One region of the Virgibacillus halodenitrificans genome, then DNA from elsewhere that is predicted to be linked to it. Evidence: riboswitches for the same ligand, from Rfam matches in the RefSeq annotation. Region 1 holds a riboswitch; each other region holds the start of a gene.
What was found. Region 1 has a riboswitch for thiamine pyrophosphate ahead of thiT (energy-coupled thiamine transporter ThiT). Riboswitches for the same ligand answer to the same signal wherever they lie in the genome.
Positions count from the first base shown of each region.

Region 2: linked by a shared signal. The riboswitch ahead of tenA (thiaminase II) and the one ahead of thiT (energy-coupled thiamine transporter ThiT) in region 1 are both predicted to bind thiamine pyrophosphate.
Region 3: linked by a shared signal. The riboswitch ahead of thiW (energy coupling factor transporter S component ThiW) and the one ahead of thiT (energy-coupled thiamine transporter ThiT) in region 1 are both predicted to bind thiamine pyrophosphate.
Region 4: linked by a shared signal. The riboswitch ahead of BME96_RS01745 (lipoate--protein ligase family protein) and the one ahead of thiT (energy-coupled thiamine transporter ThiT) in region 1 are both predicted to bind thiamine pyrophosphate.

Region 1 covers NZ_CP017962.1:2,272,705-2,277,230, forward strand. Annotated here, with positions in the region: gene BME96_RS11870 (hypothetical protein) at 1-1,120, opposite strand, end outside; gene BME96_RS11875 (YflT domain-containing protein) at 1,254-1,604, shown strand; gene BME96_RS20055 (hypothetical protein) at 1,642-1,776, opposite strand; gene thiT (energy-coupled thiamine transporter ThiT) at 1,894-2,463, opposite strand; TPP riboswitch at 2,564-2,667, opposite strand; gene BME96_RS11885 (aconitate hydratase) at 2,991-4,526, shown strand, end outside.
Region 2 covers NZ_CP017962.1:2,794,883-2,799,408, reverse strand. Annotated here, with positions in the region: gene BME96_RS14400 (glycine betaine uptake BCCT transporter) at 1-471, shown strand, start outside; gene tenA (thiaminase II) at 576-1,274, opposite strand; TPP riboswitch at 1,402-1,495, opposite strand; gene pruA (L-glutamate gamma-semialdehyde dehydrogenase) at 1,706-3,253, shown strand; gene BME96_RS14385 (transporter substrate-binding domain-containing protein) at 3,567-4,358, shown strand.
Region 3 covers NZ_CP017962.1:298,670-303,195, forward strand. Annotated here, with positions in the region: gene thiM (hydroxyethylthiazole kinase) at 1-266, opposite strand, end outside; gene thiD (bifunctional hydroxymethylpyrimidine kinase/phosphomethylpyrimidine kinase) at 364-1,176, opposite strand; gene thiW (energy coupling factor transporter S component ThiW) at 1,385-1,870, opposite strand; TPP riboswitch at 1,959-2,058, opposite strand; gene BME96_RS01620 (zinc-dependent alcohol dehydrogenase) at 2,130-3,263, opposite strand; tRNA gene BME96_RS01625 (tRNA-Ala) at 3,635-3,707, opposite strand; gene BME96_RS01630 (DUF4870 domain-containing protein) at 3,826-4,149, shown strand; gene BME96_RS01635 (YhdT family protein) at 4,237-4,503, shown strand; gene panF (sodium/pantothenate symporter) at 4,500-4,526, shown strand, end outside.
Region 4 covers NZ_CP017962.1:319,490-324,015, forward strand. Annotated here, with positions in the region: gene BME96_RS01730 (hypothetical protein) at 1-200, shown strand, start outside; gene BME96_RS01735 (hypothetical protein) at 240-518, shown strand; gene lipA (lipoyl synthase) at 644-1,588, opposite strand; gene BME96_RS01745 (lipoate--protein ligase family protein) at 1,593-2,414, opposite strand; TPP riboswitch at 2,555-2,662, opposite strand; gene BME96_RS01750 (SHOCT domain-containing protein) at 2,833-3,039, shown strand; gene trpA (tryptophan synthase subunit alpha) at 3,217-4,008, opposite strand; gene trpB (tryptophan synthase subunit beta) at 4,010-4,526, opposite strand, start outside.

The DNA of each region.
Region 1 (4,526 bases):
CTGCTAAAAAGGCATTCTGTGGTAGGAATTCTTGGGTGGATTGCACTAAATCAAACAAATAAGCCGGGGCATTCTTTTCTAGTCCAAGGATCTTTCCAGAGAAGTCGGAACTACCCAAAAAGAAAAAACCTGCAATAGGAATTACTGGTCCCATTGCTTTAAAAGCAAATACAAAACCATCTGTAATATGTGTGCTAATATAATCCAATGCATGTTGCTTACCAAATGCCACAGTTGCAAGTAACAAAAGAATTACTGCTACTCCGCCAACAAATGCGGCCCCATCTCCACCTTCAAATCCACTCATTCTTCCCGATGATAATTTTTCATAAACCATGTAAATTACCACACCCAACAGGGCTAAAGGTACAATAACCGCAAATAGCTTACTCCACTTCGTCAAACTCTTCACATGAGCCGTTTTGTTTGTTTCCTTTGGTGCCTGCATATGTTCTAAATCAGCTTCATTTAGCGGGTCTCCTTTTCTTCTAATTTCCTTTCGAATAAATAAATATGCGAGACCAATGGCCACAAAACCGGTAATAAGAGAAAGTAACAAAGCTTTATCAGCTACCATATCGATATTAATTCCAGCTGCTTTTGCCGATAAACTTGGTGCTACTTGAACAATATAGTCCGAAGACAGAGCCATGCCTTGCCCTGCAATAGCTATTGCCATCGCGGCGGCCATTACCGGTAACCCCGCTCTTACTGCAGCGGGTACGAGCAATGCGCAGATGAGTGGAACAGCAGGGGTAGGCCAGAAAAATAATGATATGACATAGGTTACACCCACTAAAACAAAGTAGGATACATGGCCATTAATCATCATCTTCTGTATTGGTTGAATCATTCGTTGGTCTGCCCCTAAATCTCTTAATGAATTTAACAAAGCAAGCATAAAGGTGATTATCAAGAATATACTAAACAGTTCTTGAGCAGCTACAAGATTGGCTTGAAATATTGCAATAAATCCAGATATGATACTCCCTTTAGCTACCCACGCAACAATAAATGTTCCTAAAAGTGTCGGTAAAACCACTCCCTTTCTAAAAATCATGGTAACGATTATTAGAAGAGTAAATAAACCATATAACCAATGGGACATTGTCAGTTCCATAAACCTCTCTCCTTCGTGTAATGGTTATATAGCCTATGCAAAAGGAAAGTAGATCGCGACAATAACATAAAGGGTTTATATTTGCGAGAAGCGGGAATACATTTTCTAACATCAGAAGGAGGCAATTTAAATAATGAAACCATATGTAAAGGAATTTACTAATGATGAGAAGTTAAAAACAGCGGTATCTATTCTACAAGACAAGGGAATTGATAAAAAGGATGTATATCTCCTATCTCACGACGATGATCGAACAAAACGTTTAGCTAGTAGCACAGACGCTAACACAATTGGTATAAAAGAAATGGACCTGGGAGATGCAGTTGGGAACCTATTCAACAAAAAAGGTGACGAGTTACGAACGAAGCTACAAGAAATTGGGTTCTCTGAAGCGGAAGCTGAGAACTACGAAGAAGATATGGATGAAGGAAAAGTATTACTAATTGTGACAAACAATGAAAATGTAGCAAGCTATCTTGACTAATAAGTAAGGCAACCGAATCCCGGTTGCCTTATTTACTTTAATTAGAATTATTTAGTTCAGCTGCACACTCCGGGCAAAATAATTTACCCTGCACTTGTTCACCATTAAAAAAACCATTTTCGCAATATACTTCTTTTTCACATTGAAAACACTTTCCTATTAATTCTTTCAAGTACACACCTCCCATTTAGTTATGGTATAGATATATTACTATGCTTGCCAAGTTGAGACGAACAATAAAAAGGTAATCATAAAAGATTACCTTTTTTGGATAATACGTATCTAGTATTTAAGCTGCTTTTAATAAGGTCCTTGGTTGAGTGTGAAACAAGAAAAATACAAGTATTGTACAAATAATGAAGGATGGGAACATGTAAGATCCGTTATAAACTAATGAATAAAGCCATACTGGTTGCCCTTCAATTGCTGATTCAAAAAATACAACACCGGCAGTATAGTGGGCAAGAAATCGTAAAACAGATCCTAACAGTACACCAAGTGTAATATAACTAAGGTAAGAGCTTGTGTTATTATGTTTTACTGCTTGCTGAATTTTAGGAGCAAAAATTCCTGCAAAGCCAAGAACTGTAAAAGCAATTGCATAGTCAATAAAACCTTGCAAAGGATGTAAAATATAAGCCGTACCTGTAGCAACTTGTAAGGCGCCCCATAAGAAACCTGAAAGCAACCCTCCTTTTACTCCCCATCGGAAAGCCACAATAAAGACAGGAATCATTGCAAACGATATGGAACCTCCTTGTGCCCAAATTTTAAAAGATAACGGCAGTATATCCAATAGTAATGCTAGCGCTGTGAAAACAGCTACCTCAATTAAAAATAAAGTACGATTTGAACGCATACATCTTGATCTCCCCTCTTTACATATTTAGACAACAAAAAAAGCAATGCCAAAGGGGAAGACTTCCTGATGGGGAAACCAGTCATAAACATTACTTTTCCATCAAAAAAGCCACCATCCCTACACTAGTATTAACTAACAGGTTCAAAGGGTAAGAACAATTATTTGTTCACTCTCAGCCAAACGGCTCCCCCTGAAGGCTTTGTTCTTAATTCTGTTATCAATTTAATTATATCTTAATTCTTAAACTAGTACAACTAATCTAATTAAGAAACATGATTAAAATTTAGTAACTGTGGTAATAGAGAAGTATGTAAATAGTTTTAGAAACTGGTGGAGTACTAGTTGGTGAGGATGTTAAGATAAATTTTGAAATTGAAGCTCATAGCAAACTTAATGATCAAATTAGAAACAATTCAAACTCTAAAATTAAAGCTATGCTATTGTTGCATAGCTTTTAACTTGGGTTTGAAAATCTTCTAACAAAGGAATAGGTAAATAGAACTCATGCTAGAGGAGGATATAACTTGGGACTAAATGTTGCTCAAAAATTAATAAAGGAACATCTTATTTCAGGAACAATGGAACCAGGTGAAGAAATCGGGTTAAAAATTGACCAGACATTGACGCAAGATGCTACGGGTACAATGGTAATGCTTGAACTTGAAGCAATGGGATTAGACTACGCAAAGACTGAAGCTTCTGCCCAATACGTAGATCATAATTTGATCCAGGAAGATAGCAAAAATCCGGATGATCATCTATTTTTGGAAAGCGCAGCAAAGCGATTTGGATTATACTATAGTCGCCCTGGGAACGGTGTAAGCCATCCCGTTCACATGCAACGTTTGGCTAAACCTGGTAAAACTTTATTAGGGTCTGACAGTCATACCTGCGCCAATGGCTGCATGGGAATGCTTGCTATGGGTGCTGGAGGAATAGATGTTGCAATGGCGATAGCTGGAGAACCAATATACATTACGATGCCAGAAATTTTTGGAGTCAAATTATCAGGTGAACTACCGGATTGGGTTAGCGCTAAGGATATTATTCTTGAGTTATTACGCCGCTATGATGTTAAAGGCGGTGTCGGGAAAATAATTGAATACTATGGACCAGGTGTTAAAAACCTTTCCGCAATGGATCGCCATGTTATTGCTAATATGGGTGCAGAACTTGGAGCTACAACTAGCGTTTTCCCTTCAGATGAAGAAGTGAGAGGCTTCTTAAAAAAACAACAGCGTGAAGAGGATTGGAGAGAATTAAAAGCAGACAATGATGCGACATATGATTTGGAAGATGAAATCAATCTATCTGACTTAGTTCCTTTAATTGCTAAGCCTTCCAGTCCTGGAAATGTCGTACCTGTACAAGAAGTGGCTGGAACTCCTATTTACCAATCTTACATTGGTTCTTCTGCAAATCCAGGGTTTAGAGATTTTGCAGTAGCTGCGGAAATAGTAAAGGACCGTACAATTGCACCGGGAATTTCATTTGACATTAACCCTACTTCCAGGCAAATGCTAACAAATTTGGTAAAGGAAATGCATATTGCAAGTCTACTTGGTTCTGGAGCACGGATGCATCAGGCCGGTTGCAATGGTTGTATCGGGATGGGACAAGCTCCTGCTTCAGGTAAAAACAGTCTAAGGACAACACCACGAAACTTCCCTGGCAGGTCTGGAACGAAGGAAGACAGCGTATTTCTTTGTAGTCCTGAGGTAGCAGCAGCATCTGCCTTAACCGGAGAGATAACAGACCCCAGAACCTTGGAATTCCCTTACCCAGAAGTTAAGGAATTAAAAAATCAAAATCGTAATGATGATCTTCTGGAGCATCCCTTACCTCCAGAAGAGACCAAACAGGTTGAATTAATAAAAGGACCTAATATTGTATCAATACCTGAAATGGACGAACTACCAGATACGTTGGAGCTACCAATTCTTCTTAAAGTAGGGGACAATATATCTACTGATGAAATATTAGCTGGTGGTGCAAGAGTCTTGCCATATCGCAGTAATTTACCTGAAATTAGTAAATTCACCTTTGAAAACGTAGACTCC
Region 2 (4,526 bases), 520 kb from region 1:
GTATTGTTCGTTCCTTCAATTGTGAGCTTTTTCTGGTTTGCTGCATTTGGTGGTGCTGCCATCAAGGTTGAAAATTCAGGTTTAGCAAAGATTTCATCACTTGCAACAGAAGAGGTTTTGTTCGGTATGTTTGAACATTACCCAGCAGGCTTAATTGCTTCTATTATTGCAATGCTGTTGGTAGCTACTTTCTTCATTACGTCTGCAGACTCTGGTACATTTGTGCTTGGGATGATGACAACAAATGGTTCTCATTCGCCGAGTAATCAGATTAAAATTGTGTGGGGTGTATTACTATCAGCTGCTTCGCTCGTTCTTTTATATTCTGGAGGATTACAAGCACTTCAAAATATGATGATTATCGCAGCTTTACCATTTTCGGTTATTATGGCCTTAATGATCGTCAGTTTATTTAAATCCTTATCTGATGAAGCAAAGCAATTAGAAATAACGAAGAAAAAGAAAAATTAATACTGACTAAACAAGAAAAGTATATACCCAATAAAGCGATCTATCTTAACGATAGATCGCTTTATTATATTGAATAATTTTATATGGAGAACTAACTACGTTTATTAATTATTATGGGAAACAGTTGCATGCCATTGTCTGTCAGAAAACCATTGTTCCTTTGTATAGGCCATTTCCCAGAAAGCCAATTCGTACTCCTTAGCAATAACAAATTGTTCTTTCATCTTCTCTTTTTCACTCTCGCTGGATTTTTCGGCTATAGAATTTAGTAGATCGATTTGCTCTTGAGTAGAGGTGTGAAACCAATCGTCGGCATACGTATTAATCCAATTCTGATATATTTTCTCTTTTGGTTTGGCGTCTTTATAGGTTTTGCCAATATCCGCATATAACCAATAACAAGGTAAGAGTGCGGCAACGGTTTGTCCAAGGCTGCCTGAAAGAGCTGCTCGATATAAGTGTGCAGTATATCCATAAGCTGTAGGAGCAGGTTTAAAATTTTCAGTATCTTTTTCATTAATATTAAGGATTTCTGCATGCGCTTTATGAACAGTTAGCTCAGCTTGTGCCGTACTTTTAGCTTTTTCAGCAAGCATTGCGGTTACATGAAAATCCTCAGCCTGAGCTGCAGCCATAGCATGCACTTTTCCAAAATGCTTCAAGTAATAGATATCTTGAAGAATGTAGTATTTAAAAGTTTCCAGCGGTAAGTCACCATCCACAATTCCTTTTACAAATGGATGATTTAAGCTTTGCTCCCAGCTTTTCTCAGTTGCTTCCCGTAATGTGTCGGTAAATTGCATAAAAAATCCTCCTCTTTTTAATTTCTGGCTGATTGAGGAGGGAACGGATGAACTTAAGCAAGCGTCAATTAATTCAAGAGTGCTTTAAGACAATATCTTCAACTCAAAAAATAAATTGATTGCAAGAATAAGCATTTTTCCACTTCCCTCCGCTGGTGTTAACCAGTTCAGGTTCCAAGGGTCTTCATTCTCAGCCATCATAGGCTCCCCTAGCAGAAATAATAGTTAATACAAATGTAGCATATCATATAAAAAATTAAAGTCAACTTACTTATCGGAATAGTTATGTAATTTTAAAATTACATGAAAACGTTTTAGATAAACTTTTGATGGGAACCGTTTACTATAATGATTATTTGTTGTGCTTGCTGTTAATAAAGTTGAGCATGAACAGCAAATGACATATTTTATTTAACTAGAGGAGGTAAAAGATGGTTTTACCATTTAAACATGAACCTTTTACTAATTTTAATGAAGAAACAAATCGAAAGGATTTTCGCCAAGCGTTAAAAAGCGTTGAAGAACAATTAGGTAAAGAAATACCTCTTGTTATTAAGGGCGAAAAAGTGTATACGGACGATAAAATTACTTCCGTCAATCCTGCTAAGAAGGATCAGGTAATTGGAAAAGCTTCTATGGCTACGAAAAAACATGTCGAGCAAGCAATGGAAGCAGCAGAAGAAGCATTTAAAGATTGGGGTAATTGGAGTGCAGAGGCTCGAGCCGAGGTAATGTTCCGCACCGCAGCCATTGTAAGAAAAAGAAAGTTTGAATTTGCTGCCACTCTTGTATATGACGCAGGTAAGCCTTGGGGACAAGCAGATGCAGATGTGGCAGAAGGCATCGACTTTCTTGAATACTATGCCAGAGAAATGATTGAATTAGCGAAAGGAAAGCCAATGGAAGATAGACCAAATGAAAATAACAGCTATTTCTATCAACCACTTGGTCCAGGTGTAGCTATTCCGCCATGGAACTTTGCTTTTGCTATTGTATGTGGAACGACAGTTGGCCCATTAGTGGCTGGAAACACGGTGCTATTAAAGCCTTCAGAAAATACACCTGTGATTGCATATAAGCTAATTGAGGCATTAGTTGAAGCCGGCGTGCCGGATGGAGCAGTAAATTTTGTGCCAGGTGATCCTTCTGATATTGGGGATTATCTTGTGGATCATCCAAAAACGAGATTCATTAATTTCACGGGATCCCGGGCAACAGGGACACGAATTATAGAACGGGCTTCTAAAGTTCAAGAAGGCCAAGATTTTCTGAAGCGTGTTGTAGCTGAAATGGGCGGTAAGGACACAATTATTGTCGATGAGAATGCTGACCTTGAACTTGCTGCAGATTCTATCGTACAATCTGCTTTCGGCTTTCAAGGCCAAAAATGTTCTGCTTGTTCAAGAGCTGTTATTCATGAGGCTGTTTATGATAAAGTGCTCGAAATGGCAATCGAAAAAACAAAAGAGATTACAGTAGGAAATGCTGCTGAAAAAGACGTATTTATGAGTGCAGTAATCAATCAAAAACAGTTTGATAAGATAAAAAACTACATTGATATTGGTAAAAGCGAGGGCGAGCTTGCATATGGTGGCGAGACGGATGACTCCGAAGGATATTACATTTATCCAACCATTTTTAAAGATGTTGATCCAACAGCCAGAATTATGCAAGAGGAAATATTTGGTCCAGTGGTCGCATTCGCCAAAGCCAAAGACTTTGATGAAATGCTTGAGATTGCTAATAATACCGAGTATGCCTTAACAGGCGCAGTTATATCCAATAATCGTAAACATCTGGATCGCGCTCGCTATGAATTTCAGGTTGGAAATTTATATTTCAATCGTGGTTGTACTGCAGCTATCGTTGGATATCAGCCATTCGGCGGATTCAAAATGTCAGGAACAAATGGAAAAGCAGGTGGACCAGATTATCTTCCGCAATTCTTGAATGCTAAAACAGTTTCTGAAATGTTCTAAACGAGGAAATTAAATATCGATCTAGAAGGCCTATTCTCAAAAAGGATAGGTCTTCTTTTGTTTTATAAACTTTAAGCTTTTGACTATATTCATCATATATGAATTTTATTATTAAATAATTGTATAAATTTTCAGTATTCGGAAGTAAAACGTACTATATAAAAGAATTTCAACATATTAATGGGTCAAGGCCTTGTAAAAGACCAGTATTCACGTTTATTGCTAATAAACCGAATTTTTCTAAAAAATCAATATTTGATAAACTAAAATGGTATTAGTGCAGATTAACCAGAAAAGAGGGGGCAACTAAATAATGATTAATAAGAACTGGAGATTAATCTCTACATTTCTGCTCACAGCACTTTTGATATTGGTGCTTGCAGCTTGCGGAGCTGAAGAAAAAGCAGATGGAGAGGGGAAATCAGAATTAAAAGAGGAATATACCGTAGTAAGTGATACTTCCTTCGTTCCTTTTGAGTTTAAAGAGGATGGAGAATATGTTGGCTTTGACATTGATCTGATCAATGCAATTGCTGATGAGGCAGGATTTAAAATTAATATGGAAACAACAAATTTTGATGGTATCATTCCTGGCTTGCAAACAGGACAATTTGATATCGCAATCGCGGGAATTAGTATTACAGATGAACGTGCTAAAAAGATTGATTATAGTGAACCGTATTACCAATCCGGACTGAGTATTGGGGTGCGGGAAGAAAATGAGGACATAAAGGGTATTGAAGATTTAGAAGGAAAGACAATTGCAACAAGGTTGGGTTCAACAAGTGCTGCATATATTGCTGATAACATAAAAGGCGCAGAAGCAAGTCAATTTGAACAACTGGATCAAGCATATATGGCTGTTGAAAATGGAAGCGCGGATGCTGTTCTTTATGACGCTCCGAATGTCGCCTACTATATTAAGACAAAGGGCGACGGATTAAAAGTTGTTGGAGACTTGTACCAAGCAGAAGACTATGGAATTGCTATTTCAAAAGGAAATGATGAGCTAGTAGCTGCTATTGATGATGCACTTGCCACATTAAAGGAAAATGGAAAATATGATGAGCTTTATGAAAAATGGTTTGGAGAGAAGCCTGAATAACACTTTACTTAAGAGGGTGTAACTAGCCTGATGTTACACCCTTTTCTAATTTATAAATATAAGTGATTTGTAGAATTTTGCCAGGGAACTTTTTATTATAACGCTTCAGCTAAATATTATTTTAGCAAAAGATGACTAGTATGAGATAGAAATTAATTTAGTACAGTA
Region 3 (4,526 bases), 1.9 Mb from region 1:
AGAACCACAGGTGATCCTTTTTTGTTTGCAGCTCTTCCTGCTTCGATCATTGCAGTGACCTCTTCTTGTTTTATTGTGCCTATATTGAGAAGCACTCCATCTGCAACTGAAGCAATTGTACCAGCATCTTCTGGTGCCTTAGCCATAATTGGTGAACCACCAAATGAGAGCAAACCATTTGCTGTAAAGTTAATAACCACGTTATTTGTTAAATGATGAATTAGTGGTTTCTTTTCCCGAACCTCATTAATAATAGAGAGTTTCATTCTATCTTCCTTTCTCATGTTTAAAGTAATTATAAAAAGTTGGATATAAAAGCTTCCTAAAGTTATAAATTATGCCCTCACTTTAGCGCTAAGTCTGCTAACTATGCTTTATGTGGGCTTCTTCTCGTATAGCCCAATGCTTTGTAGGTCCACTACCAGAACCTAGGGATAAAGAGTGTTTAATTGCTGCAGTAACAAACTCTTTTGATTTTCTTACTGCTTCTATTAAAGAATCTCCTTCGCTTAAATATGCCGTAATCGCCGCAGAATACGTACAACCGGTACCATGTGTATTTTTTGTATTAATACGTTCTGCCGTAAACGTGTGGAATTTGTTGCCGTCATAGAGAAAATCAATTGCTTCCCCTTTCATGTGGCCACCTTTTATCAAGGCTGCGCCAGCACCAAGCTCCTTCACAATATATTCCCCAGCTTGTTTCATGTCCTCAGTAGAGGTTATTTTTTTTCCGGTAATAAACTCAGTCTCTGGTATGTTAGGTGTAACGACTGCAGTTAGTGGTAATAAATGTTCTTTAAGAAATATACGTGCTTCTTGATTTATAAGTGCATCTCCACTAGTTGCTACCATCACCGGGTCCATTACATAGGGTACGTTCAAGTGTGAGACCTTCTTTTCTATGACTTGCATCATGTCTATATTTGCAATCATTCCCGTTTTAAAAGCATGAACGGGCATATCCGATAACACAGAATCCAATTGCTGTTCAATCATGCTGAGAGGTAAATGATGAATGTCCTGTACGCCTGTCGTATTCTGGGCTACGATTGAAGTAAGTACTGACATGCCATATATTTGCAGTTCCTGAAATGTTTTCAGATCAGCTTGGATGCCAGCTCCACCTGAAGGATCTGTGCCTGCGATTGTAAGTGCACATGCTACTTTACTCATAAAATATCACCATCTTTTCTAAATTTTTAAGGACTGGTTCTTATAATCGTTTTGTAAATAATTACGCATAATGGAAGCACAGATGATTTAATAAAGGGCATTCTGTACGTGTAACTGTAATTATTAAAAATGATAGTCTTCAAGTTGGCCCCATACATTTTTAAAAGGAAAATTTAATAAGAGTTAGATCGCAGCAAAATATGTATGCTTATACCTGAAGCACATGTCTTTGCTTCACACGGATGACGATAAACCATCCTATAAGGGCACCCGTGACACTACTTACAAGAAATGGTGGCATAAAAAAGAATGCTCCGACCGAAGTTCCTAGCAATACTTTTGAGAAAGGAACGGCAAATAAAGAGCCGATAATCCCAGTACCAATTGCTTCTCCCACTGCGGCCCATGCTTTTTTTCCAAATTTACGATAAAGATATCCGGCTAAAAAGGCGCCGATCATTCCCCCAGGAAAAGCGAGCAATGTACCAAGTCCAAGCATATTTCGTAGAAGCCCAATCATAAATGCAATACCAACAGCTGGACCGGGGCCAAGTAATACGGCTGCCATCACATTAACCGCGTGCTGTACAGGATAGGCCTTTGCCACACCGGCAGGAAACCAGAGTAGTTGAGAACCTATTGTACCAATGGCTACAAATACGGCCATGGTAGTTAATGTACGAGTTTTATTCATTTATACAACCTCCCTTCTTTAATGGTAAAAAGGATATAAAAAAGCCAGACCCATAAGATGGACCTGGCTTCGGAAGATTGGACTATAGATAAATTATCCACTACTTCCCTCCGCTGGTATTAACCAGATCAGGTCCATAAGGGTCGGAACTTTCCTCTCAGCCCAGTCGGGCACCCCTAGTAGTACAAGTTTTATTAAATTGTTTGACAATTCATAGTATAACAGGATATTTATATTTTGTCATTCCATCCGTGATATTCTATGGTTTGAAAATAACTTTAATACTATTATCTTCTTTTCTATCAAAAATATCATATGCTTTTTCAGCATCATCCAGTTTCATTTTGTGTGTGATGATGTCTGTTGGATCGAACTTGTTATTTTCAATCATTTCATATAGTTTTGGCATAAGATGAATGACAGGTGCTTGTCCCATTTTCAAGGAGACATTGCGTGTGAAGAAGTCACCCAATGGAAAATTATTTCCGTCCGTAGCATATACACCAGTCAATTGAACTGTACCAAACTTACGTACAGCCTGGGAAGCAGTGATAATTGGACTGATGGTACCAAACTGATTGTCCATTTCCGATCCAAATTCCGTTTCTGGTGGGACTGTACCATCCATGCCAACACAATCGATAACGACTTCAGCTCCACCTTTCGTTTCTTCATGGAGGAGCTTGCCGATTTCTTTATGATTTTTAAAATTGTATGTTTCGACACTATTTGTTTTTTCTGCATGCTTAAGTCGGTAATCTACTTGATCGACAGCAATTACTCTTTTTGCCCCTTTTAGCCAAGCAAATTTCTGCGCCATTAAACCAATTGGTCCTGCGCCGAGGATAACTGCTGTATCTCCTTTTTTCAAGCCACTATGCTCTACACTCCAATAAGCGGTTGGTAGGACGTCAGATAAAAACATTACCTGCTCATCGTCTAGCTCACTGGAATCAGGTACCTTAAATGAGGTGAAATCAGCATAGGGTACTCTTAGATATTCTGCTTGTCCTCCTGGGAAATTCCCATTTGGTTCGGCAAAACCGAAAAGGCCGCCAACTTCACCATGAGGGTTAGAGTTATCACATTGGCTTTCCATTTGGTTTTTACAGAAAAAGCATTCGCCGCAACCTATATTAAAAGGGATGACTACTCGGTCTCCTTTTTTGAGGTTACTAACTTGGGAGCCTACTTCCTCTACAATACCCATTGGCTCATGTCCAACTACATAATCATTTTCCGGGACAATTCCACCATGATATAGGTGAAGATCTGAACCACAAATACCACTTGCAGTAATTCGTACAATCATATCCGTTGGTTCTTGAACGTCTGGAGCTTTCACATCCTTTGCTATCATGGATTTTTTACCTTGAAAAGTAACTGCCTTCATGCTGTCACATCCTTTTATAATTATATACAGACTATAACCGCATTTTTGAAAACTAAAACACCATGCTATAGGGAAAGTACGTAAGACCCCTGAAGGGAAAAGGCATTAATCAGCAGGAAAGCAGGGGAATCTGCCGGGGCAGGAATTAATCAGCAGCAGAGCAGGGGAATTCTCCGTAGAAGAAATAAATCGCCAGCAGAGCAGGAGAATCCACGGAGATATTTAGGAACTAGTTTGCTTGAGTATATATTTGTCCAAATTGGCCGATTATAATCACATCAAAAGTTACTTTGTTTGAATAACCGCAACATATATATTAGAGACATTAAAACGACAAAAAAAGAAGCCATATATGGCTTCTTTTTATAAGATGGAGCATAGCGGGCTCGAACCGCTGACCTCTTGTCTGCCAGACAAGCGCTCTCCCAGCTGAGCTAATGCCCCGAGTACATAAAAGATTATATACGTATTTGAATTAGTTTTCAAGTATAAATAACAATTTTAACTTCTTCTAATATTCTATAGTTATGTATTATAATTGCAAGAAAGGAGGTAAGACAATATGCCTACAGAAGATGACCGCTTATTTTCCATGCTTATTTATGTTTTAAGCTTTCCATTCCCCGTGTTGGGCCCTTTGCTTATTTGGTTGTTCAAGAGAGAAGAATCAGAATTTGTGGATTATCATGGGAAGGAATATTTTAACTTCCTAGTCTCTTTTACTATTTATGGCATTATAAGTGGAATATTAGTTTTGATTCTAATTGGTATCCTAATGTTAATTATACTTGGGATAATTGTGTTTATCCTAACTATCGTTGCAGCTGTAAAAGCCTACCAGGGAGAAAAGTATAGGTTTCCACTGACCATTCATTTTATAAAATAGAAGGAGAGCCATGCTGGTTCTCTTTTTTCTTTGCCTTATTTACGTTATATTTATATTAATTTATTTATTATATAAGGAGAGTTAGCCATGCGGGAAAAAGAAGAGCAATTTAAGGTTGCGCATAGAGAAGCATTAATTGGCGTTGGCTTGGTTATTTTTAACTTTATTTGGTGGTATGGTTTTGCCTATGGAATGGGAAGTAAGAAGCCAGAAGAATATACCTATGTATTTGGGTTACCTGCCTGGTTTTTTTACAGCTGTGTCCTTGGGTTTATTGTCATGGCTATATTAGTCACGGTAGTTGTGAAGAAGTTCTTTGTAGAGATCCCATTTGAAGAGGAGCCGGAGAAATGAATTGGCAAGCACTCGTACCGTTA
Region 4 (4,526 bases), 1.9 Mb from region 1:
ATGATAACAACATTGGTAACAATAAATTCGAACCAAAAATTTATATTAAAAATGACATCAATGTGGTAGCAGTAGCGGTAGCAGTAGCAGTACTTGTTGGTGGCGGGCACAGTGGCACTGGAGGAGCTTTAGACATGGATACTATTCGTGAACTGGTTACTATGTTTAAAGAAGAAACTCCAACCGTAATGGAAGAATAGAACTTTCTTGTGAAAATAAAGTTAATAGGAGGGAGAAACATGAGTAAAAATGACTTCAGAGATTTAGAAGTGAAGTTAGAAGATATTATGGTGCAGCTTGAAAAGCAACTACAAAGACAGCGCCAAAACCAAAATCAAGCACAAGCTCAGGATAATGATCAAAATCAAATAGACTCAGACCATACGTCATTTGATAATAATAATATAGGTAACAATAAATATAAACCAAAAGTGTATATTAAAAATGATGTTACTGCAGTAGCTGTGGCGGTAGCGGTTGCTCTACTGTTCGCTGGTAGGGATACAACAGCGGCATAGGTCTTAACACAGATTAATAAAGATTATAGAATTAAAGTAAGATCCACAACTCATAAATGTTTAACTGGGAGGCAATGAAACCTCCCAGTTTATTTTTTGTAACTATTTTTTAAAGGTTTAACCTATTATAACTTAAAATCCACTTCTTTATCTTCTTGCTTTTCATATCCTTGCATATAGTTAATTCTCCGTTGTGCAGAGGCTTGGCTTACTTGTTCATCAGCATGATAGGATGAGCGGACCATAGGCCCTGATTCACAATGTCTGAATCCTTTCTCAAGAGCAATTTCCTTTAATTCCTGAAATTCATCTGGATGATAATATCTTTCCACAAGTAAATGCTTCTTCGTTGGTTGCAGGTATTGCCCAATTGTCATAATATCAACGCCATGTGCCAGTAAATCATCCATTGCTTGTATAATTTCTTCCTTTGTTTCACCAAGCCCTACCATAATGCTGGACTTTGTAGGTGTTGTAGGGGCAATTAACTTTACTCTCTGGAGGAGCTGTAGAGAACGATCGTACATGGCTCTTGCACGAACACGTTTTGTTAATCTGCGTACTGTTTCAATATTATGATTGAAGATATCTGGTTTGCTGTTCATTAATGTTGATAAGCTTTCATAGTCACCTTTCATATCAGATGGTAAGATTTCCACCGTACATCCAGGGTTCAATTTACGAATGGCTCGTACTGTTTCAGCAAAAACAGCAGCCCCACCGTCGTTTAAATCATCTCGGGCAACTGCTGTTACTACCACGTGTTTTAACCCCATAATTTCAACAGATTCTGCCACTCTTTCAGGCTCTCCCCAGTCTAATTCATTAGGAAGACCCGTTTTAACTGCACAGAATCGGCAACCACGTGTACAAGTATCACCCAGGATCATAAATGTTGCAGTTTTTCTTTCACTCCAGCATTCGTGAATATTTGGGCATCTGGCTTCTTCACAGACAGTATTTAATTTTTTGTCCCTCATGAGCTTTTTTAGCCCAGTGTAGCTTTTATTTGTATTAATTTTCGTTTTTAACCATTCGGGTTTGCGTATGTATTCCTGTTGTTTTGCCATTTCTTCAGCTCCTAACCACTTTTTTATTTATGTCTTGATATTTCCTTTCTGCCAATTCGTAGACTTCATCCCATTCCTGGGAGGAAAGGACAACAGGGTTTAAATTAATATTCAATCCTTTTTTAAAACCAGCAATAAACGCTGTTTTTACTTCATTATATGTATATTGCTTCTTCGTTAATTCATTTATCGTGCTCGCCTTTTTAGAAAATTGCTTTCTTTTACGTTCACGTATCTCCTCATTTGGAAATACAAACAAGTCAAAAAGCATATGGTCGTTGATTTCCAAAGGAATGGAGCCATGCTGTAAGAGGACACCTTGTTTTCTTGTTTGAGCATTGCCGGATATTTTCTTTCCATTCACGACTAGTTCATAGTACGCCGTTTTTTCAAAGCAGACAGCTGTTCTATCCTTAGTGGCCGTTTTGTCCGGTACGGCATAATCCGCTTGTATTCCCAATTCTTGATAACCTGCAAGAACACCTTTTGATAATACATAGTAAGCGTCACGAACTGATTTGGGTATGGCAGGATGGTTTTCCGTAACTACTACACTGTAGGTTAGCTCATTATCATGCAAGACTGCGCTTCCACCAGTTAATCTCCGCACTAATTGACATTGGTGCTTTTTTATAGCTTGTAAATGAATGGATCTCTCTACTTTTTGGAAATGACCTAATGAAAGACTTGGTGTTGACCAGCCATAAAAGCGTATGGTGGGGGGGATTTCACCTTTACTATGCCAGTTTAGAAGGGCTTCATCCAAGGCCATATTAATAGCAGCATCATTACAACCTGAATCTAACAGGTTCCATTCTTCGCTCATTCTGGTACCTCCTTTTAAAAGGGAATTTTGAGTTCTAAATAATTTCTGGTATTAATCCTGCTTGTGTGGTAATTTTTCAAAATAAAAAGACTGCATTTAAGAGAAAATGCAGTCGGTTATAAATTAGCGTTCCATCCAATTTACAAAGGTGACCTCATTCCCCACGCTAGGATTATCTAGTTCGAGTTCAAAGGGTTAAAACAAATCTGTTTCTCTCAGCCGCTTATGCAGCACCCCTAGTGTCTTACGCCATGTAGTAGTTGTGTTTTATCTATGTAGTTTTTCTAGATATATCTTAACATTCTTAACTTTAAAGTAAAGGTTTTTGGTTAGTTTAATTTAAAATAGTAATTATTTCCTACACACTTCTATAAGCTTAAAAACGGGGGGAGGGGGAAATATATCAAAAGAGGTGATTATGATGTTAGGGAGCCTTTTTACAGAGCCATACATCCGGCTCATACTGGGAATTTTACTTCTTCTAATTATCCTTTATATTGTAAAGAGATTTAAAGGTGATAAACAAAGAAGACCTGATTCATTAGAAATAATAAAGGAAAAGTTAGCTAAGGGCGAAATAACGCAGGAGGAGTATGAGGAAGCGCGTAAACGTCGAGGTAAATAATAAGGCACCTATGCATAGAATGCACAGGTGCCTTTTCGAAATTTGCGGCGAGAGAACCATGTGTTCACATTCACATGTATTTCTTTGTTCCTCGTCTTATGCAAATCAGCTCATCGCAGATTAAGTATACCACCGTTTTTATACAACGTCACTATTTTTTATACAAAAGGGGAGGGGTTAACTGTTTACTTCATATTTCACACTGTTTTGAATTAAACCTTTTATCTCCTCTAGTTGCCCTTTATGAAACAGATCAACAATCTTACTACCAACAATTACTCCGTCACAGTAAGAGCTTAATTCCCTTGCTTGCACCTCATTAGATACTCCGAATCCAGCCAGTACGGGTACAGCACTTTTTTGCTTCAGCATACGTAAATAATCTTTTACTTCCTGTTCATGTGTAGCTCGGGCCCCAGTAGTTCCGGTTACAGATACTGCATAAAGGAAACCTTCTGACCGTTTTGCTAATTCTAATACACGTTCTTTCGTACTGGTCATTGCTGCAAGACGAATAAATGCTATGGAGTTTTTGTATAGTAGTTTATCTATTATTGCTTCCTCTTCTAATGGTAAATCAGGTATGATCACGCCATCCACTCCTGCTTGTTTGCAATCGGAAGCAAATTTTTCTATCCCATAAACAAAAATAGGGTTTAAATAGGTCATTAATATAATTGGAACAGACCGCCTTTCACTGCTTTCTTTCAATACATTCAACACAGAGCCTAGGGAAGTACCGTTATTTAATGCTCGCAAGCCAGCATCCTGAATAGTAGGGCCATCAGCAACAGGATCAGAAAATGGAATGCCAAGTTCAATTGCAGCAGCTCCACATTGATGTAAATAATCGATACGTTCTTCTAAAATGTCTAACCCGCCATCTCCCGCCATAATATAGGGGATAAATAGCTTTTCTCCTGCTTCTTGTTTTTTCAAAAATGATTGCTGAATTAAATCTTTTCCCATATTATTTACCCTCCAATGCCGATTTTACTTGTTCCACGTCTTTATCCCCACGCCCTGATAGGCAAACGACAATACTCTCATCTGCGCTCATTTTTGGAGCAATTTTCATCGCATATGCTATCGCATGCGCGCTCTCCAATGCAGGGATTATTCCCTCTGTCTTTGATAAAAATTGAAAGGCATCTAATGCTTCTTTATCTGTTATAGAATCATAGATGACCCTTTTTGTTTCATGCAAATGACTATGCTCAGGCCCAACGCCAGGGTAGTCTAAACCAGCAGATATAGAAAAAGCCTCTTCGATTTGTCCGTGTGCATCTTGAAGTAAATGAGTCATTGTTCCGTGGAGAATTCCTACTGATCCACTCGTCAACGTAGCGGCATGTTTGGATGTTTCTAATCCTTGACCACCGGCTTCTACACCATACATAGTTACTGACTCTTCTTGGATAAAAGGATAAAACATACCCATCGCATTACTGCCGCCACCAACACAAGCGATTACTGCATTCGGAAGT